4 regions of the Allobosea sp. GW821-FHT03A12 genome follow, and region 3 is predicted to be linked to each of the others. Evidence: predicted binding sites of a transcription regulator. Region 3 holds the regulator's gene; each other region holds the start of a gene.
What was found. The regulator PhoB, encoded in region 3, activates phosphate uptake and scavenging genes when phosphate is short. The targets are predictions, from matches to a motif close to TGTCATNNANCTGTCAT.
Positions count from the first base shown of each region.

Region 1 (2,197 bases), on a different contig from region 3:
GGGTATCGCGGGCGAGGGAGAGATCGGCTTGGGCCTGCTTCAGCTCGGCGTCGAGCATGGCGGTGTCGAGCATGACCAACTTCTGGTCCTTGGCGACCTTCTCGCCCTCCTTGAAGCCGAGCGCGACGACTCGGCCGGCGATCTCGGGAGCGATCACCACGGATTCGTCCGCGGCGAGCGTGCCGAGCGCCTCGACCTCCTCGTTGACCGAGGCGAGCTCGATCGTGCCGACCTCGACCGGCACGCCAGCACCCTGCCCGGGTCCCGTCGCTTGCGCCTGCGCTTGCTGGCCGCTGCCCTTGAAGTGGTTGCGGTAGCCATAATACCCGCCGCCCGCCAGCCCGGCGACAAGGATAAGGAGGAGAAAACGCTTCATCAGGCTGGACGCTCCGGTAGTACGGACATATTCTAGACTGGACGGTCTAGTTTGATAAGCACCCTTTAAGGGCGGAAGCGTGACGGAATGATCAATGCACGGACGCGGTAGCGCCACCGCTGCAGAAGCAAGACCGATGCCGGCAGAAAAATCACGGCCGGATAAACACGACGCGATCACCCGGGCCGCGTCGGAGACGTTCCTGGCCGAGGGCTTCGATCGCGCCAGCCTCGACCAGATCGCCCAGCGCGCCGGCGTCTCCAAGCAGACGATCTACAGCCACTTCGCCGACAAGCAGGCGCTGTTCCTGGTGATCTGCTCCGAACTCACTGAAAAGCTGACGATTCCGCTGCGCCGGCCGGCGAGCGAGACCGGCGATCTGCGCGCCATCCTGCTGCGCCTGGGCGAGGACGCCCTGGCGATGATGCTGCATCCCGCCTCGCTCGATCTGCATCGCCTGATCGTTGGGGCCGCCAGCCGCTTTCCCGAATTGGGACAGGCTGCCTACGAGGCCGGCGCCGGGCGGATGATCACGGAACTCTCCACTCTGCTCGCGCAACGTTCACGATCGGGTGATGGCCTGTCGCGGCCGCTCGCCCGCGCGGAAGCCGACAGGCTCGCCGAGCAGTTCATCGGCATGCTGCGCGGCTTCCATCAGGTCCGCGGCCTGCTTGGCATCGATCCCGTTGCCGAGGCCGAGCGCAGGACGTATGTCGCGGCTTGCGTCGACCTGCTGCTGCGGGCGGACTGACGTTCCGGCCTCGCCCGCGAGCGCGGGTGGTATGGTTGACGATCGATGACCGGCCTTCCACCGCGATCGTCCCGGAATGCGCCTCCTGTCACGGCGCTGTCATCTGCCGCCGATACCGCATCATCCCGCAATCGCGGGAGAGTGTTGATGCTGCGGATCGAGGGTCTGACCAAGCGTTTCGGCGGCAAGGCCGCCGTCGACAACGTCACCCTGTCGATTCCGCGCGGCGAGATGGTCGGCGTGATCGGCCGCTCGGGCGCCGGCAAGTCGACGCTGCTGCGCATGCTCAACCGCCTTGCCGACGCCAGCGAAGGCCGCATCCTCAGCGAGGAACGTGATGTCACCGCCCTGCGCGGCGCGGCGCTCCGGGCCTGGCGGCGCGACACCGCGATGATCTTCCAGCAGTTCAATCTGGTCGGCCGCCTCGACGTGCTGACCAATGTGCTGCTCGGCCGCCTCAACCATCGTTCGGCGGCGCTGACGCTAGTCAAGAGCTTCTCGCAGGACGACAAGGTCCGCGCCATCGCCGCACTCGAGCGCCTCGACATGGGCCATCTGCTCGCCCAGCGCGCCGAAACCCTCTCCGGCGGCCAGCAGCAGCGCGTCGCCATCGCCCGCGCGCTGGTGCAGGAACCCAAGATCATCCTGGCCGACGAGCCGATTGCCTCGCTCGACCCGCGCAACACCCAGGTCGTCATGGACGCGCTGTTTCGCATCAATCGCGAGGACGGCATCACGGTGATCTGCAATCTCCACCACCTCGACATCGCCGCGAAGTATTGCGACCGGCTGATCGGCATGGCCGGCGGCAAGGTCGTGTTCGACGGCCCGCCGCATGCGCTGACCAGCGAGCTCGCCGCCGAGCTCTACGGCATCGAGGCCAAGGACGCCGGTGCCGAGGCGCTCGACGCGCTCGAAGCCATCGCCAGCCAGGAAGCCAAGCGCGCCAAGCAGAACGCCGCCTGAGACAGCCGGCGGCGTGCCCGCGGGCCTGCCCTTACGCCTGACCTTTCACCACCGATTTTTCCAAAGGAGCACCACCATGCTGACCCGTCGTCATACCCTCACGC
Region 1 is NZ_JBYSVZ010000003.1:145,961-148,157, reverse strand. It holds gene AC3WLC_RS08540 (efflux RND transporter periplasmic adaptor subunit) at 1-376, opposite strand, end outside; gene AC3WLC_RS08535 (TetR/AcrR family transcriptional regulator) at 513-1,127, shown strand; gene phnC (phosphonate ABC transporter ATP-binding protein) at 1,275-2,093, shown strand; gene phnD (phosphonate ABC transporter substrate-binding protein) at 2,170-2,197, shown strand, end outside.
Region 1: phnC (phosphonate ABC transporter ATP-binding protein) is a predicted target of PhoB. The motif match lies at 1,214-1,230, and genes of this name have one in related genera.

Region 2 (2,197 bases), on a different contig from region 3:
CGTCGCGCAAGGACTGAACGATGCGCTCGACCGGGACGGAGGCCGCGAGCCGCTCGGCCGAGCGCTCGATCACGCGCGGCGGCAGCGCCTGCGAGCGCTCGACCACAGCCTGCGGCGGCGCCTTCAGGTCCCAGACCAGGCGCAGCTTCGACAGGCCGAGGATGAGGTAATAGGTCGGGTCCCATTGCCACCAGCGAAAACCCTGGCGGACGCTGTACTGATAGGCGTGGTGGTTGTTGTGCCAGCCTTCACCCATGGTGATGATCGCCAGCCACCAGTTGTTCCGGCTCTCGTCGCCGGTGACATAGTCCTTGTCGCCGTGAACATGAGCCAGCGAGTTGATGCAGAAGGTGCCGTGGTAGACCGCGACCGTCGACCAGAAGAAGCCGACGAACAGGCCGCTCCAGCCGTCGATGGCAAAGCAGATCAGGGCGAGCGCGGCTGCCGGCAGCAATTCGAAGCGATGCAGGAAGGTGAGCTCCGGGAAGCGCGTCAGGTCGGTGACGGTCGAGGTGTCGCAGCGATCGTGGCCGTTGCTGAAGATCCAGCCGACATGGGAGTAGAAGAACGAGGTCAGCACCGGCGAGTGCACGTCGTGCTCCGTGTCGGAGAAGCGGTGGTGATGCCGGTGCTTCGAGGCCCACCAGATCACGCTCTTCTGCGCCGTCGACTGGGCGAGGAGGGCGAGCATGAACTGGCCGACCCGGCTGGTCTTGTAGGTCCGGTGCGAGAAGTAGCGATGGTAGCCGCCGGTCACCGCGAACATGCGCAGCCAGTACAGGCCGAAGGCGAGCCAGAGCGACGTCGCGCTGATGCCGCTCCAGAGCGCTCCGAAGCAGGCCAGATGCGCCAGCACGAAGGGAATGGCTGAGGGGTAGACGATGTCGCCGTGGTCGTCGGCGTGCTGCTGCTCTGACAAGGTCGTTCTCTAGAGTGCGTCTGAAGTCATGCGGGATTCGCATGCCGACCAAACAGCAGGGGCGGGGCTGGCGCAAGCGCCGTGTGCGTTGGTGAAATGTGACGTTTGGCCTCGCCTGTCATCGAAGCGTCACGCTACGATGGCTTCAAGGCGGATGTGGCCGCTGCGGCTGCAAGCAAACCGACACACAGCACAGCTACAGGACCGGCAGTGGCACGAGCGGCGTCGACAGCGAGAGCAAAGCGCATGACCCAAGATGTGGCGGAAGCGCCGGTTCCGAAGGCTGTGGCCTCGGTGGCGACAGAGACGGTTCTCCACTTCGACGAGGAGCTGCGGCAGTCGCCGAAGCGCTTCATGAACCGGGAGCTGTCCTGGCTGCAGTTCAACCGGCGCGTGATGGAGGAGGCGTCCAACCGCAATCATCCGCTGCTGGAGCAGCTGCGCTTCCTCTCGATCTCGGCGAACAATCTCGACGAGTTCTTCATGGTGCGCGTCTCCGGCCTGCGCGAGCAGCTCAAGGCCGGCGTGGTGACGCCGAGCCAGGACGGCCTGAGCCCGGCCGAGCAGCTCTCGGCCTTGGGCGAGGGCGTCGCAGCCCTGACCCGCGACCAGCAGATCCGCTGGACCGAGCTCAAGCAGGACCTGGAAGCGAACCGGATCGTGCTGCTGCGCCCGGCCGATATCGGCGCGCAGGACCGCATCTGGCTGGAAGACCGCTTCCTGCACTACGTCTTCCCGGTGCTGACGCCGCTGGCGATCGACCCGGCCCATCCCTTCCCGTTCATTCCCAATCTCGGCTTCACCATCGCGCTGGCGCTGGAGCGCGTCAGCGACGGGCGCGCGCTCGACGCGCTGATCCGCGTGCCGGTGAAGATGGACCGCTTCATCGAGCTGCCCGATCTCGCCCGCGAGGGCGTCCAGCGCTTCATCATGCTGGAGGATCTGGTCGCGCTCTTCATCGGCAAGCTCTTCCCCGGCTACGAGGTCAAGGGCACCGGCTCCTTCCGCATCATCCGCGACTCCGATCTCGACATCGAGGAGGAGGCGGAGGACCTGGTCCGCGTCTTCGAGACCATGCTGAAGCAGCGCCGCCGCGGTGTCGTCATCCGGCTGGAGCTCCATGCCGACATGCCGACGCATCTGCGCGACATGATCATCCGCGAGCTCAGGGTCGATCCCGACGAGGTCGTGGTGGTCGACGGCATGATCGCCCTGAACGAGCTCTCCCAGCTCGTCGGCGCCGACCGGCCGGACTTGAAGTTCAAGCCCTACAACGCC
Region 2 is NZ_JBYSVZ010000004.1:84,347-86,543, forward strand. It holds gene AC3WLC_RS14495 (acyl-CoA desaturase) at 1-919, opposite strand, end outside; gene AC3WLC_RS14500 (RNA degradosome polyphosphate kinase) at 1,166-2,197, shown strand, end outside.
Region 2: AC3WLC_RS14500 (RNA degradosome polyphosphate kinase) is a predicted target of PhoB. The motif match lies at 1,036-1,052, and genes of this name have one in related genera.

Region 3 (2,197 bases):
TGTCCGGCCGGGCCAAGAGCCCGGGCTCTGCCGCGCCGCGTCCGCGCAAGCCGGCCGCCCGTCCGCCGAGCCATCCGGCCGGCCACCAGAGCAGTGGCAACGCAGGCCTGACCCGCGGCAACACCGCGCTCGCCCCGCAGTTCGCGCCACAGATCGAAGCCGAAGCCCAGGTCGAACGCGCTCCGGCGCCGGCCGAGGACGTGGTCGTGCCGTTCTCCGAGCGGGTCACGATCATGGACCTGCGCGAATATATGTGCCGCTGGCCAATGGGCGACCCGACCACGCCGGAGTTCCGCTTCTGCGGCGGCCGCAGCGCCACCGGCCTGCCCTATTGCGCCTATCACGCCCGCATCGCCTACCAGCCGGCAGCCGACCGCCGCCGCGACCGCAAGGCCATTCGCGCCTGAGTGGGCGGCATGTTTGGACGCTGAAAAGCCGGCCCTCGTGGCCGGCTTTTTCATGGCTGGAATGAGTGGGAGCGCCCATGACGACCCTGGCGATCTATGCCGCCGCGGCGCTGGCGGAAATCGCCGGCTGCTTCGCCTTCTGGGCCTGGCTGAAGCTCGACAAGCCGGTCTGGTGGCTGCTGCCGGGACTCGTCTTTCTCGCGGTCTTCGCCTGGCTGCTGACCCTGGTCGACAGCCCCGCCGCCGGGCGCGCCTTCGCCGCCTATGGCGGCATCTACATCATGGCGTCGCTGGCCTGGATGGCGCTGGTCGAGAAGGTCGCGCCGGATCGCTATGATCTCGCGGGAGCCGTTCTCTGCCTCGCCGGCGCGGCGGTGATCATCGCCGCGCCGCGCTGATCGAAGCGCTCAGCCGCGCGCAAACGTCTCATCGAAGGCGTAGCCGGCGCCGCGCACGGTGCGCAGCGGGTCCTTGGCGTTGGCGGGCGTGATCGCCTTGCGCAGACGCCCGACATGGACGTCGACGGTGCGCTCGTCGATATAGACGTCGCGGCCCCAGACGGCATCGAGCAACTGCGCCCGCGAATAGACCCGGCCCGGCGCCTGCATCAGGAATTCGAGCAGACGGAACTCGGTCGGGCCGAGATGCAGTTCGGCGCCGGCACGGCGGACGCGCCGCGTCGTACGGTCGAGCTCGAGATCGCCGGCGGCGAGCAGGCCGGCGACATGGCCGGGCTTGGCGCGACGCAGCAGGGCCTGGATGCGGGCGATCAGCTCGGGCAGCGAGAACGGCTTGACGACATAGTCGTCGGCGCCGGTGGCGAGGCCGCGCACGCGCTCGGTCTCCTCGCCGCGGGCAGTCAGCATGATGATCGGCACGCGCTCGGTGTCGCGGCGGGTGCGCAGACGCCGGCAGAGCTCGATGCCGGAGAGGCCCGGCAGCATCCAGTCGAGCAGGACGAGATCGGGCGTATGGTCGCGCAGATGCAGTTCGGCGTCGTCGCCACGCGCCACGCTGTCGACCTCAAAGCCCTCGGCCTCGAGATTGTAGCGCAGCAGCAGGGTGAGCGGCTCCTCGTCCTCGACGATCAGGATGCGTGCAGGCATTACGTCTCGCTTTCGCTCGGAGCCTGTTCCGCAAAAGTGGAAACCACTTTTGCGATCAGAACATGCTCCAACTTTTCAACTGCGCGAATTCTGATCGTTCAGCCGATTCCGGCTGAACGGAAAGCGCGCCGCCCGCCGGTTCAGCCATTGGCCGCCGGCAGGTCGACGAGGATGTTGGTGGTGTCGAGCTTCGGCCGGGTCTCGTCGATGGACTGGCCGGTGACGAGGTAGTGGATGGTCTCGGCGATGTTGGTGGTATGGTCGCCGATGCGCTCGACGTTCTTCGCGCAGAACAGGAGATGCGTGCAGAAGGTGATGTTGCGCGGATCCTCCATCATATAGGTCAGGAGCTCGCGGAACAGCGAGGTGTAGAGCGCGTCGATCTCGTCGTCGCGGCGCCAGACCTCCATCGCCTTCTGCTCGTTGCTGGCGGCATAGGCGTCGAGCACGTCCTTGAGTTGGGCCTGGACCAGGCGGCTCATATGCTCCAGCCCGACCACGGCGCGATGCGGCGGCGAGAACTGGCCGGAGATCGCGACGGCGCGCTTGGCGATGTTCTTGGCGAGGTCGCCGACGCGCTCGATGTCGGCGGCGATGCGGATCGCCGAGATCAGCTCGCGCAGGTCGTTGGCCAGCGGCTGGCGGCGGGCGATGGTCAGCACCGCCTTCTCCTCGACCTCGCGC
Region 3 is NZ_JBYSVZ010000006.1:426,820-429,016, forward strand. It holds gene AC3WLC_RS24415 (GcrA family cell cycle regulator) at 1-407, shown strand, start outside; gene AC3WLC_RS24420 (YnfA family protein) at 485-805, shown strand; gene phoB (phosphate regulon transcriptional regulator PhoB) at 815-1,513, opposite strand; gene phoU (phosphate signaling complex protein PhoU) at 1,654-2,197, opposite strand, start outside.

Region 4 (2,197 bases), on a different contig from region 3:
GTTACTTGGCGTTGCGCGCCTTCACGGCCTGGTCGGGGAAGTCCGAGAACAGCCCGTCGATGCCCAGCGCCAGATAGGCCTTGTACTCGGCCGCCGGGTCGCCCTTGAAGTCGGAGGCGAGGCGCTTGGGCTCGCTGCGGAAGGTCCAGGTATGGACGAAGAGCCCGACCGCATGGGCGTTCTTCACCACATCGGTCGGCGGCAGCAGCACGCGGTCGCGCTCGTCGATCGCGCCGTCGCCGTTGAGATCGCGCGGTTTGCCGTCGTCGCCGACCATCTGCTTGGCCGGCATCAGATAGGGCTTCCAGGGGCCGATGCCGTCGGCATAGGTCTTGACCTCCTTCAGCCCCTCGGCGCTGACGAGGTCCTTGAAGCTGCGCTTGTCGCCGGTGACGACGAAGTCGTAGGGCTTGTCGAACGGCGCGGCGAGGACGATGCCGCCATCCTTGTCGACATCGTCGGCATCGACGAGCTGGATCAGGCGCAGCTGCGTCTTGCCGCGCAGATATTTGAGGTTGGCGGTCTCGAAGCTCTGGATGATCACCGGCGAGGTCTTCTCGCTCCAGCCGGCGGCCTTCAACTGGTCGAGCAGCTTGTCCTCGATCGCCAGGCCCATGGCCGAGTGATAGGTCGAGTGCTTGATCTCCGGATAGATGCCGATGGTGCGGCCGGTGCGGGTGCTCTCCGCCTTGGCGAGGTCGATGACCTGCTGCAGCGTCGGGATTTCGTATTTGCCGTTATGCGACTGGTCGCGCTCCGGGAACGCCTGCTTGGCGCGCAGCGTCTTGAGCTCGGCCAGGGTGAAGTCGGAGGCGAACCAGTCGTTGGTGTCGACACCGTCGACCTTGCGGCTCGTCTTGCGCGCGGCGAATTCCGGCCGGGTCGAGACGTCGGTGGTGCCCGACATCATCGGCTCGTGACGGACCACCAGATGGCCGTCCTTGGTCGAGACGAGGTCGGGCTCGATGAAGTCGGCTCCTTGCTCGATCGCGAGCTTGTAGCCTTCGAGCGTGTGCTCGGGCAGATAGCCGCTGGCGCCGCGATGGCCAACGATCAAAGCGGGCTTGCCGTCGAGCGTCGGGGCCGGGCTCTGTGCCAGGGCCGGCGCGGCCAGTGCAAGGGCAAAGGTCGCCAGCATGGTCGCCGGCTGCAACAGGGGCTTCATCTCGTCCGATCCTCACTTCTTGCGGAAAGGCGGCGAAACTGCTCGGCGGATATGACAGGCTGGTGAAGGTTTCTTGTCCCTGCGCGGCGCCTCGACCATGGCGTCATGGGCGTCGCGAAGGAGAGCATCGGGGCTTGTCGAGGCGCTTGCTCGTCATGCGGCCGCAGGCGCCCCCGGACGCTCAGCGGCGGCCTTCGAGCGTGGTCTTGGCGTCCAGGCGCTTGGCCGGCGGCGGCGTGGTGTCGACCGGCTGGGTGGCGCAGGCGGCGAGCGACAGGCAGAACAGGCCGGCGAGGGCAAGGCGGGAGAGGGCGGTCATTGCAGGGATCCCAGGCGGTTGGCGTTGCGGAAGGAGTTGTATCGTCTTGCGCCCTGTGGGACGAGGGCGTCAAGGGTCCCGTCGCGCTTCGGAATCGTTCCAGATCGCGGTGGACCTGAGAGCCGTAATGCACAGCAGTGACAGGAACCGCCGCACATGACCCCTGCCGCCCGCATCAGCGCCGCCATCGAGGTCCTGGCGGACCTGATCGAGCGTCGGCGCCCGGCGGCCGATGCGCTGAAGGATTGGGGGCTGTCGCGCCGCTTTGCCGGCTCGAAGGACCGTGCCGCCGTCGCTTCGCTGGTCTATGACGCGCTGCGCCGCCGTGCCTCCTCCGCCCATGCGCTCGGCGAGGAGACGCCGCGGGCGCTCGTCCTCGGCATGCTGGTCAGCCAGCGTGGCCTTGGCGTCGAGGAGATCGCCGAGCTCTTCAACGGCCAGAACCACGCCCCCGCGCCGCTGACCGAGTTCGAGGTCGCGGGGCTTGCGGCCTTCGACCTCAATGCCGCGCCGGGCTGGGCGCGCGCCGATGTGCCGGACTGGCTCTGGCCCTCCTTCATGGCCGGCTTTGGCGACGATGCGATCGCGGAAGGGCAGGCCCTGGCGGGCCGGGCGCCGGCCGATATCCGCACCAACCGGCTGAAGACCGACCGCGCCAAGCTGCGTGCCGCGCTCAGCCATCTTCAGCCCGAGCCGGGTGCCTGGTCACCCGA
Region 4 is NZ_JBYSVZ010000004.1:169,495-171,691, forward strand. It holds gene AC3WLC_RS15100 (glycerophosphodiester phosphodiesterase) at 2-1,165, opposite strand; gene AC3WLC_RS15105 (hypothetical protein) at 1,347-1,484, opposite strand; gene AC3WLC_RS15110 (RsmB/NOP family class I SAM-dependent RNA methyltransferase) at 1,641-2,197, shown strand, end outside.
Region 4: AC3WLC_RS15100 (glycerophosphodiester phosphodiesterase) is a predicted target of PhoB. The motif match lies at 1,217-1,233, and genes of this name have one in related genera.